DNA from 3 places in the Phytobacter sp. V69 genome. Region 1 is predicted to be linked to each of the others. Evidence: predicted binding sites of a transcription regulator. Region 1 holds the regulator's gene; each other region holds the start of a gene.
What was found. The regulator PurR, encoded in region 1, represses purine synthesis genes. The targets are predictions, from matches to a motif close to CANGCAAACGTTTGCNTG.
Positions count from the first base shown of each region.

Region 2: a site for PurR is predicted at 1,913-1,930, ahead of ACSZPU_RS03265 (nucleoside-specific channel-forming protein Tsx). Genes of this name have one in related genera too.
Region 3: a site for PurR is predicted at 3,445-3,462, ahead of ACSZPU_RS20400 (NCS2 family permease). Genes of this name have one in related genera too.

Region 1 is NZ_CBFFRL010000018.1:12,326-17,421, forward strand. It holds gene sodB (superoxide dismutase [Fe]) at 64-645, shown strand; gene ACSZPU_RS04265 (MFS transporter) at 674-1,843, opposite strand; gene cydH (cytochrome bd-I oxidase subunit CydH) at 2,009-2,098, opposite strand; gene purR (HTH-type transcriptional repressor PurR) at 2,397-3,422, shown strand; gene punR (DNA-binding transcriptional activator PunR) at 3,439-4,350, opposite strand; gene punC (purine nucleoside transporter PunC) at 4,463-5,096, shown strand, end outside.
Region 2 is NZ_CBFFRL010000013.1:4,429-9,524, forward strand. It holds gene ribD (bifunctional diaminohydroxyphosphoribosylaminopyrimidine deaminase/5-amino-6-(5-phosphoribosylamino)uracil reductase RibD) at 1-626, opposite strand, end outside; gene nrdR (transcriptional regulator NrdR) at 629-1,078, opposite strand; gene ACSZPU_RS03260 (SadB/YajI family lipoprotein) at 1,232-1,774, shown strand; gene ACSZPU_RS03265 (nucleoside-specific channel-forming protein Tsx) at 2,069-2,953, shown strand; gene yajD (HNH nuclease YajD) at 3,066-3,413, opposite strand; gene ACSZPU_RS03275 (M24 family metallopeptidase) at 3,480-4,883, opposite strand; gene secF (protein translocase subunit SecF) at 5,009-5,096, opposite strand, start outside.
Region 3 is NZ_CBFFRL010000187.1:1,511-6,606, forward strand. It holds gene ACSZPU_RS20385 (hypothetical protein) at 1-457, shown strand, start outside; gene ACSZPU_RS20390 (4'-phosphopantetheinyl transferase family protein) at 619-1,365, shown strand; gene ACSZPU_RS20395 (NADPH-dependent FMN reductase) at 1,386-1,952, shown strand; gene ACSZPU_RS20400 (NCS2 family permease) at 2,007-3,344, opposite strand; gene yieH (6-phosphogluconate phosphatase) at 3,513-4,178, shown strand; gene ACSZPU_RS20410 (esterase) at 4,221-5,096, opposite strand, start outside.

The sequences.
Region 1 (5,096 bases):
TGCTACCCTACCCTTACACTCAATAAGGTTATTGAGTGCATTAAAACAATAAGGAGAGAAGCAATGTCGTTCGAATTACCTGCATTACCGTATGCAAAAGACGCCCTGGCCCCGCATATTTCTGCGGAAACGCTGGAGTACCATCACGGCAAACACCATCAGGCTTATGTCACCAATCTGAATAACCTGGTTAAAGGCAGCCCGCTTGAAGGCAAAACGCTGGAAGAGATTATTCGTAGCTCCGAAGGCGGCGTGTTTAACAATGCGGCTCAGGTCTGGAACCATACCTTCTACTGGCACTGTCTGGCCCCGAACGCGGGTGGTGAACCCACAGGCGCAGTGGCCGCCGCCATCGCCGATGCGTTTGGCAGCTTCGCAGAGTTTAAGGCGAAATTCACGGATGCCGCGGTGAAGAACTTTGGTTCAGGCTGGACGTGGCTGGTGAAAAACGCCGATGGCAAGCTGGCTATCGTTTCGACCTCTAATGCCGGAACGCCGCTGACCACCGACGCCACACCGCTGCTGACTGTGGATGTGTGGGAACACGCTTACTACATTGACTATCGCAACGCCCGTCCAAATTATCTGGAGCATTTCTGGGCGCTGGTCAACTGGGAGTTTGTCGCGAAGAATCTCGCCGCGTAATCATCAGGAGGGGAAACCCTCCTGTTTTTTATTCCGCCGCAGCGCAGTTGCGTTCTGCATTGGCTCTGCCGGAGAACAGCACCAACAGTAATGCCATCCCGGCAATAATCGCCCCGGTAACTGGCACAACGGTATAGCCCAGGCCGCCCGAGATCACCGCACCGCCTGCTGCTGCACCCAGTGCATTACCCAAGTTGAACGCCCCAATATTCACTGACGATGACAATCCTGGCGCTTCATGTGCCACACGCATCACGCGCATCTGCAGCGGCGGAACCACCGCAAAGGTTGCCGCTCCCCAGATAACCATGCTGATAGCCGCACCAACTTCACTGCGCGCCAGCCAGGGGATAGCAGCCATAATCACGATCAATAACAGCAAGAAGCCTTTCAGGGTCGCGGTGACGGAACGGTCAGCCAGTTTGCCGCCAAGGTAGTTGCCAATGGAGAAACCCACACCCACCAGCACCAGCATCGCGGTAATAAAGGCCGGCGTGGCATCGGTAATACGGTGCAGAACCGGTGAAATATAGGTGTAAAGCGTGAACATCGCCCCTGCCCCTAACACGGTCGTTAACAGTGCAGAGACCACCTGCGGTCGCATTAATACCGACAACTCTTTGCGCACATCAGGCCGTTCACCTGCACTGCCCTTCGGCAAGGAGAAATAGAGGCTGACCATGGCGATAACACCCAGCCCTGCCGTTGCGAGGAACGACATACGCCAGCCAATCGCCCCACCCAGCCAGGTTGCTGCAGGCACCCCGCCGATATTGGCGATCGTCAGCCCCATAAACATGGTTGCCACCGCGCTGGCCTGTTTTTCTTTCGCCACCACGCTTGCGGCCACCACCGAACCCAGACCAAAGAAGGCACCGTGGTTCAGGCTGGTAATAATGCGGGAGAGCATCAGGGTTGTGTAATCAGGTGATATTGCCGACAGCACGTTGCCGAGGGTAAAAATCGCCATCAGAAATACCAGCGCATTCCGCCGGGCACGGTGTGAAAGCAGCAGCGTCATCAGCGGCGCCCCGACCATCACGCCGATGGCGTAGGCGCTAATAAGCATACCCGCTGCCGGGATCGACACATCCACACCCTGGGCGATAACGGGTAGTAAACCCATCGGTGAAAATTCGGTTGTACCGATGCCAAAAGCGCCAATCGCCAGGGCAAGCAGTGGGAAATTGATCTTCATAAATAGACTCCGGAATTGCCGTGTCGACGCGCGACACCGTCACAGAAGCCAAAAGTATGACATCAATCACAAAAAACAGAAGTTAGCGAAATGCGAAAAGACTATTGCTGATTTGATGACAATGGTGGGAAAAGATGAGGGAGAGAGAACTCTCCCCTGGATAAATCAATGCAGTGCCGCCGTCAGCGCGCCAGCAACAATCAGAGCGAGAACGATAACGGTGGTAACTAAAGAAAACTTCAGGTCGGTGCTCATCAATTTTTCCCCTTATTAATTTCCACACAAAAAGTGATGTAACGCATTTTTGCATAAATAAACGTAAAAATCTTGCTGGATTTAGATTGATATACGTTTTAGCGCTTCCCCTTTTGTTCAAGATAAGACAAAATTCGACGCTAAATTTATTAGCGTACCGGCCATTGACTCCCCTCCTGACGTCCAGTGTCTTTTTCCCGGCGTAATGCAATCCCTTCTATGGGTACAGGGTGATGGTAGGCAAACGTTTACCTTTTGTATTATCAGGAGTTTACGATATGGTCTGGAGTAAGATCTGATGGCAACGATTAAAGACGTAGCGAAGCGAGCAAACGTTTCCACCACAACCGTATCACATGTAATTAACAAGACGCGTTTCGTTGCTGAAGAGACGCGTAACGCCGTTTGGGCAGCAATTAAAGAACTACACTATTCGCCCAGCGCCGTTGCCCGCAGCCTGAAAGTCAATCACACAAAATCTATTGGCTTACTGGCGACCAGCAGCGAAGCGGCTTATTTCGCCGAGATCATTGAGGCGGTTGAGAAAAATTGTTTCCAGAAAGGCTACACCCTTATTCTCGGCAATGCCTGGAATAACCTGGAAAAGCAGCGCGCGTATCTGTCAATGATGGCGCAAAAGCGCGTCGACGGTCTGCTGGTGATGTGTTCTGAATATCCGGAAACGTTACTCAGCATGCTGGAAGAATATCGCCATATTCCGATGGTGGTGATGGACTGGGGCGAAGCCAAAGCCGACTTTACCGACACGGTAATTGATAACGCCTTTGCCGGTGGCTATATGGCTGGCCGCTATCTGATCGAACGTGGGCATCGCGAGATTGGCGTGATCCCGGGCCCGCTTGAGCGTAATACCGGTGCAGGCCGCCTTAGCGGCTTTATGAAAGCGATGGAAGAAGCCCACATCACGGTACCGGAAAACTGGATCGTGCAGGGTGACTTCGAGCCGGAGTCCGGTTATCGCGCGATGCAACAAATGCTGACCCAGTCATCTCGCCCGACCGCAGTGTTCTGCGGTGGCGACATTATGGCGATGGGTGCGCTGTGCGCCGCCGACGAAATGGGCCTGCGCGTACCGCAGGATATTTCGGTGATCGGATACGATAACGTGCGCAACTCGCGTTTCTTCACCCCATCGCTGACGACCATTCATCAGCCGAAAGACTCGCTGGGTGAGACTGCGTTTAACATGCTGCTGGACCGCATCGTCAATAAACGTGAAGAGTCGCAGTCCATCGAAGTGCATCCGCGCCTGATTGAACGCCGTTCGGTTGCCGACGGTCCGTTCCGCGACTACCGCCGTTAATCTCGCCGGGAGCAGCTCACTCCTGCTCCCGCAACCATTCCCGATTCAGCGTCTCACTGTCACCCAGATAGCTCAATAACCAGCTCAGCGCCGGTGAGGCGTCATTTTGCTGCCAGGTCAGGCAACAGGCGGCGTCCGGGAAAGGGTTTTCCAGTTCCAGCGCCACCCACTCGCCGCGATCGATCCACGGACGAGCGAAATGCGCGGGCACCATCCCAATACACAATCCGGCCGACAGACAGGCAGCAGAGGATTCCCAGTCCGGAGCGACAACGCGCTTCTGATTATCTAAAAGCCAGGTAATGCGTTTCGGCAGTGACCGCGATGTATCTTCCCGCACCAGCGATGGCCAGTTGCGCAACGTATCGTCACTGAGCGGTGTCGTCATCGCGGCCAGCGGGTGATGGCGGGCGACCACGCATTTCCAGCTCAGCATACCCATATCACGGAAGGTATAACGGCCCCCGACCGGAATCGCCTGGGTTGCGCCGATAGCCAGCTCAACGCGTCCGTCGGCCAGCGCGTCCCAGACGCCGTTGAAGACCTCCTGGGAAACCAGCAGTTCAACATCGCTAAAATGGCGATAGAAATCGACGATCATCTGCCGGGTACGTTCCGGTTTGACGATGTTATCGACCGCGATAGAGAGCTTACCGCGCCAACCATTTGCGATTTGTTGGCATTGTTGCCGGGTGATCTGCATTTTTTTGATAACAGAACGCCCTTCTTTCAAAAACCACACCCCGGCGGGCGTCAGCTCAACATCCCGGTGTCGGCGCTCAAACAGCGGCACCGCAAGCCATTCTTCAAGCTGGCGCACGGTATAGCTGACCGCAGAAGGCACGCGATGCAGCTCTTGCGCAGCACCGCTAAAACTGCCGTTACGTGCCACGGCATCAACCACTGCCAGTGAATATTCTGACCACATAATCTGCCTGCAAAAATTTTGAAACCACCGGACAAATATTAGCGTTTCACAAGCCGACTTGCACTCCTTAGACTCTGGAGCCCTGTTTACCTGCCTAAAAAAGAGATCTGCCATGCAACCTGGAAAAGGATTTTTAGTCTGGCTCGCGGGCTTAAGCGTACTAGGCTTCTTAGCCACCGATATGTACCTGCCTGCCTTTGCCGACATTCAGCAAGATTTACATACCTCTGCCGCAGCGGTCAGCGCCACGCTGAGCCTGTTTCTCGCTGGTTTTGCCGTCGCCCAACTGGTGTGGGGACCGCTGTCGGATCGCTACGGCCGTAAGCCTATTTTGCTAAGCGGTTTGGCCATTTTTGCCGTGAGTTGTCTTGGTATGCTCTGGGTTCAGGATGCGGTCTGGCTGCTGGTGCTGCGTTTTGTGCAGGCTGTGGGAGTTTGTGCGGCTGCCGTCACCTGGCAGGCGCTGGTGACGGATTACTATCCAGCGCAGCGTACAAACCGTATTTTTGCCACCATTATGCCGCTGGTCGGGTTATCTCCTGCCCTCGCACCGCTGCTCGGCAGCTGGATTCTGGCGCATTTCTCCTGGCAGGCCATCTTCGCCACCTTGTTTGTTATCACCCTGATTTTGATGCTTCCGGCCTTGCGTCTGCGCCCTGCCGCGAACAAACCGGCACAAAGCGAGCAAGCGCTGACGTTTAGCGCTCTGCTACGCGATAAAGCCTACCGTGGTAACGTGCTGATTT
Region 2 (5,096 bases), on a different contig from region 1:
TCCCAGCGAACCGTCAGTTTAGGGTCATCTGCCAGCACCGTCGCGCTGCTGGTTAAAATGGCGTGACTTTGGGCACGTAAGCGCTGTACATCGCGTCGTGCCTGCGGTGAAGTGATCCACTGGCTCTCACCGCTGGCCATCGCCGTACGCCCATCAAGGGATGCGCCAAGTTTAAGCTGAATCCACGGAAAACCGGTACGCATGCGCTTTAAAAAACCTTTATTCAGCGCTTCGGCTTCCGCCATCATCAGGCTATGGCTCACTTCAATGCCTTCCTGTTTAAGCCGATAGAGGCCACGTCCTTGCACCTGAGGATTTGGATCCTGCATCGCTGCCACAACGCGGGCAACGCCTGCGGCAATGAGCGCTTCACAGCACGGCGGCGTACGCCCGTGATGGCTGCACGGCTCCAGCGTCACATAGGCCGTTGCACCGCGCGCGCGCTCACCCGCCATGCGCAGCGCATGGACCTCGGCGTGCGGTTCACCCGCACGATAGTGAAAGCCTTCACCGACGATTTCGCCGTTATTCACGATCACGCATCCGACATTGGGGTTCGGGTGGGTGGTAAAACGCCCGCGTTGCGCCAGTTTGAGCGCACGCGCCATGTACATTTCGTCCTGCATGGTCAGTCCTGTAAACGGGCGATCTCTTCGCCGAACTCTTTGATATCCTCGAAGCTGCGATACACCGACGCAAAACGGATATAGGCAACTTTATCGAGCTTTTTCAGCTGTTCCATGACCAGATTACCGATCATTTTGCTGGGGACTTCGCGTTCCCCGGTAGCGCGTAATTGTGACTTAATATGATTTAACGCCATTTCAACGTCATCGGAGCTTACCGGGCGTTTTTCCAGCGCTTTCAACATACCGCTGCGTAGCTTATCTTCGTTGAACGGTTCACGAACCTCATTGCTTTTCACAACGCGCGGCATCACTAGCTCTGCCACTTCAAAAGTGGTGAAACGTTCATTGCATACCAGACACTGGCGACGGCGGCGAACAGACGAACCTTCACCGACAAGGCGAGAATCAATTACTTTGGTATCCACGGCGAAACAGAATGGGCAATGCATACGACGTCCTGACGAGTGAGTTAACTGAAATCTATTTTACCCTGAACTGGCATGACAACAAAGACGAGCCGATTTTGAGACAATGGATCGATGGCAACGGAGCCGTTGCGATCTACCATTAAAAACATCCTCATATTCAAGGAAACAGACAGAATGACAAGACGTTACCTAAGATCCCTGTTACTGGGAAGCGTTTTCGCCCTCAGCGCCTGCGCACAGCAAGGCGAAGTTCGTCAACTGCATCAGGATGTCAGCACCCTGAATAAAGAAATGACCAAGCTGAACAAAGAAACGGTGAAAATCACCCAGCAAAACGCGCTGAATGCTAAATCCAGCAACGGCGTCTACCTGCTGCCAGGATCCAACACCCCTGCCCGCCTGAATAGCCAAATCGGCATGCTGCGTATGACGCTCAAAGACGTCACCCCAAATGCCAACGGCACGCGGGCCACGCTGCGTATTCAGGGGGAATCTAACGATCCGCTGCCGGCATTTAGCGGCACCGTAGAGTGGGGGCAGATTCAGGGCACCACCCAGAATTACCAGGAAGTGAATGTCCAGAACCAGCTGATTAGCGCCCCAGCCAGTACCCTCGCACCGAGCGATGTTGACGTCTCGCTGCAGCTCAATGGTATTACGCCAGAGCAGTTAGGTTTCGTCCGCATCCACGATATTCAGCCCGCCACCCCGCAATAATTTCCAGGGCGACATTGTCGCTCTTTTTCACACTTTGTTACGCCTGAGCGCCCGCCAGACAAAATCTGGTGGGTGTCATTTATTGGCAACAATGATGATCCTCAGTACAATCCCTGCTGCGAAATGCGCGTAAACGTGAACGCAATCGATTACGTGTGTTTCAGTAATGTGAAACAAGACATATTTTTGTGAGCAATGATACTTATAATAAGCTCGCAGAAACATGAAATATTTAGAAACGCAATGCGTGCATTCTTTCACTCCCGTAAGGGATCTCTTATCAGTGGCATAACTATGAAAAATACATTACTTGCAGCTGGCGCTGCGCTGGCGATCACAACGTCTTTCTCTGTGAGCGCAGCAGACACCAATAAACCTGAATATGTCTCCGACTGGTGGCATCAGAGCGTTAACGTGGTGGGCAGCTATCACACCCGCTTCGGACCGCAGATTCGTAACGATACTTATCTGGAATATGAAGCGTTTGCGAAAAAAGATTGGTTCGATTTCTATGGTTATGTCGATGCCCCGGTCTTCTTCGGCGGTAACACCGACGCGAAAGGTATCTGGAACCACGGTTCTCCGCTGTTTATGGAAATCGAACCGCGCTTCTCCATTGATAAACTGACCGGCACCGACCTGAGCTTTGGTCCGTTCAAAGAGTGGTATTTCGCGAACAACTACATCTACGACATGGGCCGCAACGCCTCCGGCCGCCAGAGCACGTGGTACATGGGTCTGGGTACCGATATCGACACCGGTCTGCCGATGAGCCTGTCTCTGAACGTGTACGCAAAATACCAGTGGCAGAACTACCTGGCAGCGAACGAAAACGAGTGGGATGGCTACCGTTTCAAAGTGAAATACTTTGTTCCGATCACCTCTCTGTGGGGCGGCCAGCTGAGCTACATCGGCTTCACCAACTTTGACTGGGGTTCAGACCTGGGCGACAACGACTTCCGTGATCTGAACGGTAAGAAAGCGCGTACCAACAACTCCATCGCGTCCAGCCACATTCTGTCCCTGGGCTACGATCACTGGCACTACTCTGTTGTTGCGCGTTACTGGCACAACGGCGGCCAGTGGAACGATGACACGAGCCTGAACTTCGGTAACGGCAACTTCAGCGTGCGTTCTACCGGCTGGGGTGGTTACCTGGTTGTGGGTTACAACTTCTAAGAGAAGTTAACCACGCGTCTAACGGCTGTTGGGCGCCAGTAAAAAAGCACCGAACGAGACGCTCGTCGGTGCTTTTTTTATTCGTTCAGGTCTGCCTACGCAGTAAGCGGTGCTATTTTTTCTTATTTAGCATCGCTTTTAGATCGGCGAACGGGTTATAGGTCGCCTCACCCACATCCTTTTGGGCATCCTCACCCGCAACAACCGTCGAACCATACTGATCCGCTTCGGTATATTTCGAGTGTTCATGATCGTGGCAGAACAAGCAGAGCAGCTCCCAGTTGCTGCCATCCTCAGGGTTGTTGGTATGATCGTGATCCATATGGTGGACGGTGAGCTCACGCAGGTTCGAATACACAAACTCCCGTGAACAGCGCCCGCACACCCATGGAAACAGTTTTAATGCTTTTTCACGGTAGCCGCTTTCCAGCCGCGTATAGTTTTTAGGGATAATGGCCATAATAATTAAATACCTGAGTAACGTAACGGTTTACGGGCAGTGCCCTGCTTCACTGAATTTTACCAGTCAATCGCTTACGCAGACCAGCGCCTGAGTCGCATCCAGTAACCACGGGCGCAGGTAGCCCACCGTACTGGAGAAAGGCAACACATCTTCCGGCAATCGGATGCCCAATTCTCGCTGAATATAATCACGCCGTGTTTGTACCCGCTGCCAGAGTTGCGGGTAATCCTCTGCCAGTTGCTGACGCAGCGCCGCATCGGCCAGGGCCACCGTGTCCTCAATACTCGCCCCCGCATAACCTGCACGAGAGGGGATAATATCAATCTGCAGAATCATTCCACTGGCCAGTGGAATCGTTGATTGCGGCGATATGGGCGAACATAGCCACTCTTCATCTGCGACGAGATGGCCCGGATTGAGATGCCAGTGATACTCCACCTTCGGCAGCACCGACTCAACCAGGCGATACATTTCGCCGCCCGTCAGACCAACGCGGAGATTCTCGAGCCACGCCACGACCGCGCGATAGTAGGGGATCGCCACGACGTCGAGATAATCCGCAACCGCCGTCGGCAATTCATCCGCACTGCCAACAACATAAGCAGCACGGCTACTCAAACCGCCTTTAAAACTGGTGGTCAGCGAGAATTTATCCCCGCGCTCGATAACCTTATCGCCAGGATAGAGCCGGCCGTTAGCGAAACGCTCTCCGGTAGCGGCAATCATCACCACGTTATTCGCCTGCCCTTCCGCCGCCAGTAGCGCACCTATCGCTTTTTCGGTTTTGCCCGGCGCAGCGGCGTTTAGTGCCGTCAGGATCGCGCTCGACGCCAGGTTTGCCCCGTATTCATAGTGCGCCAGTTCGTTGGCGTTATTTACCGTGCGCACGCCATATGCCGGGGAGATAAAAATATCCGTCGCATTCAGCAGGCTGCAGCTCTTCCCTGCCGCCTGCTGGATGGCACTAAAAATAAACGTCGGGAAATCAAAATGCTGCGAGGTATCTTCCCCCGCACCGGTAAATAACTTCCAGCCAGCCAGGCCAATCGTCTTCTGCGCTACGATCCCCGCATCCTGTAGCAGTTGCGGCAGCGTTTTGGTATTCGTCATCGGCTGATTCGGCAGAGAGAACCACGGCGCATGCACTACCTGATTTTCCAGCCGGGCATAGGGCGCCAGTTTCAGGTTCTCATTACCCAATACCAGTACGCAGTCGCCGTTGCTGTGCAGCACCAGCAGCGCCTCTTCGAAACGCGGGATAAACCCGGTGAGGTATTCGAAATTTGCGCCGTGCTCTTTATCTGCATAAACAATCAGCGAGTCCAGGCGACGCTCACGCATTCGCGCCAGTACGTTCTCTTTACGCGTCTGCACTGTTTCATCCGTCAGCGTGACACAAGGAATTGCATGCCACAGAGCGGGTTGCGCAACGGTTTGCAGCGTAATACGACGAGGGGTGGGGGTCATCAGATTTACTCCGTGTCATCATGCGCCAGGCAAGCAGAGTAACGAATACAGCGGACGTTGCGAGAAAAAAATCCCGGTCATGCGACCGGGATTCCGATTATAGAACAATTTTACGCAGGCAATAATTACGGCAGAATTGACGGCTGATCCGCCCCTTCTTTTTCCACTTTCTGCTGAATCAGGTGCTCACGTTTCATGCCCAGTTTCAGCGCC
Region 3 (5,096 bases), on a different contig from region 1:
TATGCCTGCCGACGGCCTGCACTTTACCTTTCTTCCGCTAACCCTGCCGCTCTATACCGCCACAGAACAGCCAGAGAACATGGCCTCTTTGCTGGAACTGTGGCATCGCTGGCGGCAAAGAACGGTACATATTCGCGAACTGCGCCTGGTGGCACTACCGAGTCAGCTCTTATTAGCAGGCATTCCTGATGAGCAAAGCCCGCAGGCACGCCAGCAATTTTGCGATGCGCTGCTCGCCTCCCCCTGGGGCAATCACCTGATTGACCGCCATGCGCACACCCCACTTCCTGCGCCATTCTGGCACACCACGCTATTACGTTATCGTGCACAATACCTGCCCCCATCATTACGACGCTTTTTCCTGGCAAATCGCCAGCAACGTTACGGCAGCGTCGAGGGGATGCTGAAACTGGCGCAGGTGAATTACAACTGGACGCGCGTGCTGCCAATTGAATGAATTGTGCAGGAAATATGTAGATGGACACGTATTGACTAAATAAATTGTAAAAGTGGCCGTATTGGTCTTTTCAGCGGCGTTTTTCCGCATTAAAACCTATGCGGTATGCGCGATAATATTGTTAATCGTTTCCTGCATCAGACCATTATCACGGAGGGAAAATGGCAACGCATTTTGCACGAGGGATCCTCTCAGAGGGATGTTTAGTTTCAACGCGACTCTCCCAGGCCAGTCATCACAGCGCCCGACAGCTTCCTGAACACCAGCAGTCGCGTTATCTGGCTTCGCGGGCACTGCTCGCCGAAATGATGTTCATGCTTTATGGCATCAGCGAACTCCCGGACATCATAATTGAGCCCAGCGGACGCCCGAAATTTGCCGATCCTGGCCTACCGCATTTCTCTCTGGCCTACGCCGGAAATATGGTTGGCGTGGCGATAACCACCGAAGGTGAGTGTGGTCTGGACATGGAGTTACAGCGCGCCACCCGCAGTTTTCACAGCCCCCATGCACAAAAATCCTGGCAATTCAGTAGCAACGAACAGCTGTGGATCAATAATCAAAACGATCCAAACGAAGCGCAGGCACAGCTTTCAACCCTGAGACAAAGCGTGCTAAAGCTCCTCAATCAAATGCAGGATTCCCCCGGCATGCTGCAACTCCTGCCCGGTGCCGGGCGACTGCGGGTTCCCCAACTGGCTCAGGTCGAAGTTTTATGTGATGCTGAGGACGTCTTGATCTGGTCGGTTGCGGTAACACCGGCCATCGAGAGCCTCAAGATCTGGGAGTTTGATAGCAAAAACGGGTGGCGCTATCTGCCGGATGTGCAGACACGCGCTAACGATCCCGCCTCCCGCCTGATGCGCTTCACCAGCTTGCCAGCAGAAAAAGCCCTTATTATTAACTGACCCGATCGCAAGGAGTCATTATGTCTGGATCACTGAAAGTTGTGACGTTACTGGGTAGTTTGCGTAAAGGATCGTTTAACGCGATGGTTGCGCGGACGCTACCTAAACTGGCCCCTGCGGGCATGGACGTTTTACCGTTACCGTCCATCGGTGACATTCCGCTGTACGATGCCGATTTACAACAGGAAGACGGTTTTCCCGCACGTATCGAAGAGATTGCTCAGCAGATTCGCGAGGCGGATGGAGTGGTCATTGTGACCCCGGAATATAACTATTCCGTGCCCGGTGGGCTGAAAAACGCCATCGACTGGCTGTCACGCCTGCCTGAACAGCCGCTGTCCGGCAAACCGGTGCTTATCCAGACCAGTTCTATGGGGGCGATTGGTGGTGCACGTTGCCAGTATCACCTGCGGCAAATTCTGGTCTTCCTTGATGCCATGGTGATGAACAAACCGGAATTTATGGGCGGCGTAATTCAAAGCAAAGTCGATCAGCAGACGGGCGAAGTGGTCGATCAGAGCACGCTCGACCATCTGACCGGGCAGTTGACGGCATTTGGCGACTACATTCAGCGTGTAAAACGCTGATAAAAAAAGCCCGGTAGCGTCTGCGCTTACCGGGCTTTGTCATTTCAACGGCAATTAATGCGCGTCGATAAAGACGATTTTCAGCACGAACAGCACCGCAACCACAACCACGCACGGGCTGAGATCACGCAGGCGACCGGTGAACAGCTTCATCACGCAGTAAGAGATAAAGCCCAGCGCGATACCTTCGGTAATCGAGAAGCTGAACGGCATCATCACCGCAGTGATAAACGCCGGGACCGCTTCGGTCAGGTCATCCCACTTCACGCGAGACAGGCTGGACGTCATCAGGACGCCAACATAAATCAGCGCGCCCGCAGTAGCATAAGCAGGCACCATCCCGGCCAGCGGCGACAGGAAGATAACCAGCAGGAACAGGATGCCGACCACAACGGCTGTCAGACCTGTACGGCCACCGACAGAGACACCGGAAGACGATTCGATATACGCGGTCACTGAAGAGGTACCGATGAACGAACCGACCACGGAAGAGACGCTGTCTACGTACAGCGCCTGCTTCATGCGCGGGAATTTACCTTTTTCGTCAACCAGACCCGCTTTGTCGGTTACACCGAGCAGAGTACCGGAGGAGTCAAACAGGTTCACCAGCATGAAGGAGAAGATAACGCCAGCCAGGCCGATGTTGAACGAACCGGCCAGGTCAACGTTACCTACCACGCTCGCCACGCTTGGCGGCGCAGAGATAATGCCGTGATACTGCACGTCGCCCATCATCCAGCCCAGTAGGGTGGTGACAACGATAGAAATCAGTACCGCAGCATGAATATTACGGGAAGCCAGAACAGCGATGATGAAGAAGCCCAGAACACCCAGCAGAACGCTGTGAGACGTCAGGTTGCCAATGGCCACCAGCGTATCTTTGTTCGGAACAATCACACCGGCGTTTTTCAGGCCCATCATGCCGATAAACAGACCGATACCGCTGGTGATACCGACGCGCAGGCTGACCGGAATGTTGGCAATCATCCAGTAACGTACGCGGAAGATAGTCAGCAGCAGCAGACCTACCGCGCCCCAGAAAATCGCACCCATGCCGATTTGCCAGGACAGGCCCATCGCACCCACCACCACAAACGCGAAGAAGGCGTTCAGGCCCATCGCGGGTGCCAGTGCAACCGGCAGGTTAGCAAACAGACCCATCAGGATGCTGCCGAACGCGGCAATCAGACAGGTGGTAACGAATACCGCACTGGTGTCCATCCCGGCGACACCCAAAATCTGCGGGTTAACAAAAACGATGTAAACCATCGTCAAAAACGTGGTGAAACCGGCGATCACTTCGGTGCGTGCCGATGTGCCATGTTCACGCAGTTTAAACACGCGCTCAAGCAACCCTTGGCTCGACGCCTGGGTAGTGTGTTGTTGGCTCATTATCAATTTCCGAACAAGGAGGGAAAATTCGTCGCTATCCTATACCAAAATGAGACAATGTTGACGGTTATCACACACTTTTTTTCATTGAATTTGCTTATACGGCAACGATTGCGTGGGGTAATCTGCCTTAAGTAAACGATAAACTTGCAAGTTACAGGAAATCGCATGTCCAAAATTGAAGCCGTATTTTTCGACTGTGACGGCACCCTGGTCGACAGTGAAGTCATCTGTTCGCGCGCGTATGTGCATATGTTTAAAGAATTTGGCATCACGCTCGATCTTGAGGAGGTGTTCAAACGTTTTAAAGGCATGAAGCTCTATGAAATTATCGATGTGATCGGTGAAGAGCACGGTGTGAAGCTGGACAAGGCAGCGCTGGAACCGGTGTTTCGCGGCGAAGTCGCGCGACTGTTTGATTCCGAGCTGGAAATCATTCCGGGCGCGAAGGAGCTGCTTGACGCGGTCACCGTGCCTGTCTGCGTGGTTTCTAACGGCCCGGTCAGCAAGATGGAGCACTCGCTTGGCAAAACTGGCCTGCTGCACCATTTCCCGAATCTGCTGTTCAGCGGCTACGATATTCAACGCTGGAAGCCAGATCCGGACCTGATGTTCCACGCGGCGAAAGCGCTGAATGTGGATACCCCGCGCTGCATTCTGATTGATGATTCCGTCGCAGGCGCGCAATCGGGCATCGCCGCGGGGATGGAGGTCTTTTATTTCTGCGCCGATCCGCATAACAAGCCGATTGACCACCCTCAGGTGACCACGTTCACCGAGCTGTCGCAGCTCCCGGCATTATGGAAAGCGCGCGGCTGGGACATTACGCGTTAATGAAGAGAAACGCCTCCCCCGGTTCGGGAGAGGCGTAATGGATCACTTAAACAGTTTCTGCACAAACTCGGCATACGCCGGACGCCAGACATCCATTTCATGGTTCAGGCCCGGGTACATCTTGTAGTCGAACTTAACGCCCTGTTTCTCCAGCTCACTTTTCAGCCCGGCAATGTCTTTTCCGGTAACGGAATCTTTTTCACCCACCACGACCGTGAAGTTATGCAGCTGCTTGTTGATCTCCTGAGGCTTGTTAAGCTGAGCGGTAACGCCAGCATCCGGAACAGTTGCGGTTGTCACGCCACTCAACGTCGCCAGCCAGCCAAAGCTGTCCAGATGGTTCATCCCGGAAACCAACGCCTGATAGCCCCCTTGCGATAACCCGGCCAGTGCGCGTCCATTCGCATCCTTACGCACGTTAAACCGCCCATCGACCATCGGGATAATATCGTGCATCAGCTCGCGGTCTGCGGCTTTAGCATTCAGCGGATAGAAGGTTTTGCGGCGCTCTTTCGGCGGATAATTCTCCGGAATAGCCTGTACGATTTCGGTTTCTGTATCCGGCACCACCACCAACATCGGCTTGATTTTCCCCTCGGCCAGCAGGTTATCCATCATTTGCGGCAGACGTCCCTGATCGATAGCGGAAAGGCCGGTATCACCAAAGCCATGGTAGAAATAGATTACCGGCAGCGGTTCGCCTTTGCCGTTATAGCCTGGCGGTGTCCAGATATAGACACGGCGCTCTGAATGCAATTCTTTGGAGTGGTAAGTCACCGTAAGCAAATCGCCGTGCGGCACGGCGCGATCATCCAGAATACTTCCCGGCACCAGGATCAGGCTGGTGTTCACCTGACGCTGCGGCTTCTGGAAACGGCTTCCCGTATCCACCGAACGGAAGCCATCCACATCAAAGTA